DNA from 3 places in the Pseudoalteromonas sp. JC28 genome. Region 1 is predicted to be linked to each of the others. Evidence: predicted binding sites of a transcription regulator. Region 1 holds the regulator's gene; each other region holds the start of a gene.

Region 1 (2,202 bases):
CATCCGCAAGATTCTGCGCAAGAGGTAAGCTTTCTTCGACCGCGTCCATCGTTTTATTAGCAGCGCTTTCTGTCATTTCCATAACATAATTAAGACGCTGCTTGGCGTCAGGTATAGCCTCTGTCGTGAGATCTGAGAGTCGAGTATCCAGCTCAAAGTTCTTCAAGGACTCGTGTAATTGGCGAGTTAGCTTTCCAACTTCTGCAAATAACTCCGATTGCTCTTTGTTAGCAGCTTCTAAAATCAGCTGGTCAGCTTTTTCTTGTTCACCTTGCTCTAGTAGCTCAACAAGTTGCTTGGCTTGTTCAAGTGTAATTTGCGGCGCAGCATTTACAGACATAGGCCATATCCCCTTGCTGTTTAGCCTAGTCGCTCAAATACTTTTTCAAGCTTAGTCTTGAGCGTACCTGCAGTAAACGGTTTAACAATATATCCGTTCACCCCAGCTTGCGCTGCTGCAACAATTTGTTCTTTTTTCGCTTCTGCGGTAACCATCAACACTGGAATGTGCTTAAGCTTTTCATCTGCGCGTATTGCACGAAGCAGATCAATACCTTGCATGCCCGGCATGTTCCAATCAGTTACTACAAAGTCAAACTCCTGATTTTGTAGCATCGGAAGTGCTGTACTACCATCATCAGCTTCTTGAACATTGGTAAAGCCTAAATCTCTTAATAGGTTTTTGATTATTCTTCTCATAGTAGAGAAATCATCAACCACGAGAATCTTCATGTTCTTATCCAAAACTTCCTCCAGTGAGGTTCGAACCCAACTATTTTATGTACTCTAATTTATCCAGTCATTGATTTTAGCTTTGAGCTTTATCATTGCCTGACCGTGAATTTGGCTTACTCGAGATTCACTGACATCAAGGATGGCACCAATCTCTTTCAAATTCATTTCGTCGTTATAGTAAAGTGACAACACCAGAGCATCCCTTTCGGGTAGTGCTTTGATAGCATTTACTAAAGACTCGTTAAAACGTTCATTTTTAACGTTATTAAACGGTTTGTCTAGCGCAAAATCGCTGTTTGCTGGGGTTATCACATCTTCATCAACCCCTAGATCCTCAATGCCGATGACTTTACTTGCATTTACATCATGTAAAATATGATGGTACTCATCTAAAGATATATCAAGTTTTTCAGCGATTTCAGTGTCTTTTGGTTCGCGGCCAAGGAGAGATTCGAGCTCAGATATCGCTTCGGCTACCATTCTGCTGTTTTTATGTACGGACCGAGGGGCCCAATCTCCGCGACGGATTTCATCTAGCATTGCACCTCGGATGCGTATCCCCGCAAAGGTCTCGAAACTAGCGCCTTTAGTAGCATCGAAATTTTTAGATGCTTCAATCAATCCAATCATACCTGATTGAATTAGATCGTCGAGCTGCACACTTGCCGGAAGCCGAGCGATCAGGTGACATGCCACTTTTTTGACAAGTGGAGCATGTCTCTCGACCACTTTATGGATATGGTCAGAAGTTTGATATCCCGCAGCTCTGTTGACCGGAGAAGCCATAATCACCCGTTTACAAGTTGTTCAATGAAAAATTCTAGATGACCGGAAGGTTGATGAGGAATTGGCCATTTAACTGCCTTGGCAGCAAGTCCTTTAATTGCAACTGCTGCTGGAGAGCTCGGAAATAAATCCACGATTGCTCTTTGTCTACGAGAGGACTTACGCATGTTTTCGTCAAATGGTACTGTGGCCACTAATTCCAATGCTACATCAAGAAAACGGTCTGTAACTTTTGAAAGTTTAGCAAATAATTCTTGCCCTTCACGCATACTGCGGACCATATTGGCAACTATTTTAAAACGATAAACGCCATGCTCTCTGCTTAAAACTTTGATCAACGCATAAGCATCCGTAATAGAAGTCGGTTCATCACACACAACAACCATCACATCTTGTGCAGCTCGAGAGAAGCTCAGAACCATATCTGAGATACCAGCTGCGGTATCAACAATTAAAACATCAAATTGAGTGTTAAGCTCGCTAAATGCGCGAATAAGTCCAGCATGCTCTGCGGGAGTCAACTCCACCATGCTTTGAGAACCCGAAGTAGCTGGCACAATTTTGATACCAGCGGGACCTTCTACGAGAATCTCATCTAGTTCACATTCACCCGACAACACATGTGAAAGGTTCTTTTCTACTCGGAGCCCTAACATCACATCACAGTTTGCCAAGCCCAAG
Region 2 (2,202 bases), on a different contig from region 1:
TTACTTAAACAGGTGAGCAAGTATTTAGGCTTTGCAGAAACACACTTTTTATTCCTGCTAAAACGCTACCAAGCAGAATTTGAGTTTCGCCGCTCACAGGCGTCGGGGAGATCGCAACATCAACACCAGCAACAGGGCGGCCGTCAACCAGCATCACAAGATAATGGCTTAAACCGTGCTAAAGCCTTGGCTGTACTGGGATTGAGTGAAGAGGCAAATGAACGTGATATCAAAAAAGCTTACCGTAAACTGATGTCGCAGCATCACCCTGACAAATTGGTGTCTCAGGGATTACCTAAGCATATGATGGAAGTGGCAAAGCGTAAAAGCCAAGATATTCAGTCTGCCTATGAATATTTAAAAAAGAGCTAACCTGAAAAGCTATAAGACGCGTAAAAAGCCGAGTAACTCCTTTCTGAGCCTTTGATGTTGGAGTGGATCGGTTTTTTCTCCAAAAAGCTCCCGTTGGCGATAATCTAATTTACTGTTTTTTCTCGCCCAGCGCGCTCTGTCCGGCGTATTGTCGACCACGATAGGATTGTCAAAACTGTAGTAAACATCCAGTAAAGCAGGGCTTATCAGAGAAAGGTTGGATGCTAAGTGCTTTTGCCGCGTTGCATTAGGCAGTTGTGGGCTAACAACGGCAAAGGCATCGATACGTAGATTGGGCAGGGTAGCTAAGTGCTCACCGAATAAACCTGCGCTATTACCAAATGCGACAACCACCAACTTTTCTGTTTGAGTCATGGACAGGGTGTTGTAAAGCACCTCAAAGCGGCTGATCAGGGCCATTTTATATTCGTCGAGATTAGATTCTGAAATGGGTGCAAGCGTTTGCTGAGCCGGTTTTTCAGCATCGGGGAGCGCGATGTCTTGCTCTAGCAGACTCGGTGCATAAGAAAGGTCCGGCGGAGTAAGGGTATAGGTGTCGTAGCCATCATCGCTTAAGCGCTTTGCAAGAAAGCTTATGCCGCTGTTATTGAGCGGTGGAGTTTGCATGTCTGGTAATAAGATCACGATGCCTTCACGAGCAGCTGCCATATATTCTTGATGAAATACATAAAAGCTTTCGTTTTCGCTTTCCAGTTTCATCAGTTGCGATGGCTCGTAGAAGCGATTAGCGTCTTGCTGATAAAGAGAACCAAGTGGTGCTGCGTCAATATGTTCTGCTGCAAAAGTCGTCGCGGGTAAAGCGGTAACAAGTAATAAAAGCGTTCTGATGATCATGGTACAAGCGCGTAAAATATCATAATTGGTTATCGACCAGTTAAGTGAAAGCTTTAGCTGTCGCTATTTTTTAGCGTTTTAAGTTAAACTGCTCGGCAGTGGAAATGAAAGGAGAAATTTGTGCAGTATAAAGATAGCAAACGAGACTATCTCTTTATGTTTTTAAAAGGGGCCGGAATGGGGGCTGCGGATGTTGTCCCTGGCGTTTCTGGCGGTACTATCGCTTTTATTACCGGTATCTATGCACGTTTTTTAAATGCCATCAAAAGTGTGAACTTACAGGCTTTGAGCACATTGCGTCGTGACGGCCTAAAAGCAACGTGGCAGTACATTGATGGTAGCTTTTTACTGGCGGTATTTTCTGGTTTGCTCATCAGTGCAGCGTCTTTGGCGAAGGTGATCACTTATTTATTGGAAGCACACCAAACACTGGTATGGTCATTTTTCTTTGGTCTTATCGTCGCTTCTTTTATTTATGTTGCAAAACAGGTCTCTCATTGGAACGGCCAAAATATTATCGCCTGCGCAGTTGGTGCTGTCGTGGCCTTTGCTATTACTTCCCTTTCACCAGCTGAAGCACAAGCATCTCATTGGATGTTTTTTATCTCAGGTGCTATTGCCATTTGCGCGATGATCTTACCTGGGATCTCAGGGAGCTTTATTCTACTGTTATTGGGTATGTATGGCCATGTACTCAGTGCGGTGAACCAGCTTGAATTTGGCTTAGTGAGTCTATTCTTACTAGGTTGTATTGTGGGGTTAATGTCGTTTTCGCGTCTACTCAGCTGGCTATTGGCGCACTATCAGCAAGTAACGTTTTCGCTACTAGCTGGCTTTTTACTTGGCTCGCTTAATTTATTGTGGCCTTGGAAACAAGTGCTTACGACTTACGTGAATTCCAGTGGTATAGAAAAGCCATTGAGTCAGGCCAATATTTTGCCAGCACAATACAGTACGCTGTATGGTCAAGACCCG
Region 3 (2,202 bases), on a different contig from region 1:
AAGTGCCACGGTAGCTAAAATAGTCTGAACTAGAGATTAGATACAAAGCAATAAAAAAGGCTTGAAACGAGCTAAGGATGATTAAAGGCCGTTTAGCTTATACCAGTTGTATTAAGTAAATGATCTATCTTGAAGCGGGGAAATAGCTTTAGTAGCAAGGCAATAGCTTTAGTAGCAAGGCAAAAATTTTGCTATTTAGTTGTTCTAAATGAGAAATTTTTAACGAAGCTAATATGCTATTTCACCCTTCAAATTGATTAGAGAATTAATTCAATTGGTATTAGACATGAAGCACGATAAGCATAGCGTTTTATGTCAGTCTAGTAACGAAGCAAAGAGCTGTAAAATGACAAGTTTAATACCAGTTTGTCTTAAATTTGCTCAATTTTGAAGGAGCAAAAGCAGCTAATGTTGTTACGCCGTCGCGCGTAACATACTCTGCATATCACCCGTTGCAATTTGATCATAAAAACCAGCCGCATCCATTGCCTTATCAGCAACTAAGGCCAGTTTACCTTGCGCGCTCGCCAAACGCCTTTTAACCGCTGGTTCCAAATTTTCTACAACGTCGAGTGGAATATGCTTTTTATCATTTCGTGCGGCAAAAGGTTCTGGATTTAAATTTTCTTGCAATCGCAAGGTTGCCATCGCCCCCATAGATACCAGCTGCGCGTTATGCTGACCAATAAGCATATTGTACTCTTTTGGCGCAAGCGGCTTTTGTGGACCTATTTCAAATTGCTTCTTTAGTGTTTCTTCTGAGTTATCTTTTGCAGCAGCTTCAGATTTTGGTAGGTGAAATTGGCTAAAATCTAATGCATCAGTTGATAGCATAGATAACAGCATGGCAAAATCGGCAGAGCGCGTCTGATGAACACTAATGTTCAATGCGGACCCTAATTGCGACTCACTGATTAAAACGCCATCAATTTGCATGTATTCCAACCGATTATTTTGCTAATTATGAATTTATCGGCCTTTTTCCGAAAAACTTTAGTAGTTTTCTTTACTTCGAAAAAAACTTTGTTATTATCACCGCCGTTGTTTAGGAGGGGTTCCCGAGCGGCCAAAGGGATCAGACTGTAAATCTGACGGCTCAGCCTTCGCTGGTTCGAATCCAGCTCCCTCCACCATAAACAACAGTTACAATTTCGGAGGGGTTCCCGAGCGGCCAAAGGGATCAGACTGTAAATCTGACGGCTCAGCCTTCGCTGGTTCGAATCCAGCTCCCTCCACCACTTTCAAATTGTAACGCTTTAAAATGTATGGAGGGGTTCCCGAGCGGCCAAAGGGATCAGACTGTAAATCTGACGGCTCAGCCTTCGCTGGTTCGAATCCAGCTCCCTCCACCACTTTTAAAGTAAACGCTCCAAATGATGGAGGGGTTCCCGAGCGGCCAAAGGGATCAGACTGTAAATCTGACGGCTCAGCCTTCGCTGGTTCGAATCCAGCTCCCTCCACCACCTTTTATTGTGTTATCTCACAACAAGCTTACATATATAAACGAGCTTAAAAACAATCCAAAGCCAAAAATCAAATGTGTTGTCATACTTTTTACCCTTGCCTTATTCGGCTCTGGTAATTTAGATGCTGCGATCCCTGCACCAAAGCAGGGTTGCATAATAAAAAATGGAAACACACACGTTATTAAGCCAAAAACTAACGCAGTCAAAAGGCTAGGCTCAGTCAACCAAGGCTTGCCCACGCTCAGTAGTAACACCAAGGCGAATACAATCCCAATGAGATAATGCACGCCCCAGCCAATGACACGTTCACCAAATATTGGTTTACTACGCCCGATACCTTGATGCGTGAGTTTTCCTTGACACAAGTGCCCAATCCACCTACCAACCAACGCATAATCTAAGCCCTTTATGGCAAATAAGCGACTGAGCATAAATGCCCACAAATCCATAACGAGCGTTGCACCTACGCCAATAGCAACTGCAGGCATTAACATCGAATATAGGTTTTCCACTATTTTTACTCCTCTTTTTTACTGATAGCCGCTATCCTATTAGTTCAAGTTAACTTTAAGTCAAGGGCAAGAATGGATATCAGTGAAGTTGCAAAGAAGTCAGGTTTACCCGCATCCACGCTTAGATATTATGAAGAAAAAGGGCTGATCCGATCGATTGGTCGACAAGGGCTCAAACGTGTTTTCCCTCCGTCGATACTTGAACGTCTAGCGCTTATTACCCT

Evidence for each region. The regulator FliA, encoded in region 1, starts transcription of late flagellar genes. The targets are predictions, from matches to a motif close to CTAAAGNTNNNNNNNNNNNNGCCGATA.
Region 2: the regulator FliA is predicted to act here: its motif matches at 1,258-1,284, upstream of DS891_RS10745 (DUF3530 family protein).
Region 3: the regulator FliA is predicted to act here: its motif matches at 971-997, upstream of DS891_RS22150 (VC2046/SO_2500 family protein).

The regions. Positions count from the first base shown of each region.
Region 1 is NZ_QOKX01000001.1:232,016-234,217, reverse strand. Features, by position in the region: gene DS891_RS00930 (protein phosphatase CheZ) at 1-340, opposite strand, end outside; gene cheY (chemotaxis response regulator CheY) at 361-744, opposite strand; gene DS891_RS00920 (RNA polymerase sigma factor FliA) at 787-1,521, opposite strand; gene DS891_RS00915 (MinD/ParA family protein) at 1,524-2,202, opposite strand, start outside.
Region 2 is NZ_QOKX01000004.1:202,599-204,800, forward strand. Features, by position in the region: gene djlA (co-chaperone DjlA) at 1-372, shown strand, start outside; gene DS891_RS10745 (DUF3530 family protein) at 382-1,227, opposite strand; gene DS891_RS10750 (DUF368 domain-containing protein) at 1,348-2,202, shown strand, end outside.
Region 3 is NZ_QOKX01000012.1:17,994-20,195, forward strand. Features, by position in the region: gene DS891_RS22145 (YchJ family protein) at 1-18, shown strand, start outside; gene DS891_RS22150 (VC2046/SO_2500 family protein) at 415-936, opposite strand; tRNA gene DS891_RS22155 (tRNA-Tyr) at 1,049-1,133, shown strand; tRNA gene DS891_RS22160 (tRNA-Tyr) at 1,154-1,238, shown strand; tRNA gene DS891_RS22165 (tRNA-Tyr) at 1,268-1,352, shown strand; tRNA gene DS891_RS22170 (tRNA-Tyr) at 1,379-1,463, shown strand; gene DS891_RS22175 (DUF2938 domain-containing protein) at 1,481-1,978, opposite strand; gene DS891_RS22180 (helix-turn-helix domain-containing protein) at 2,051-2,202, shown strand, end outside.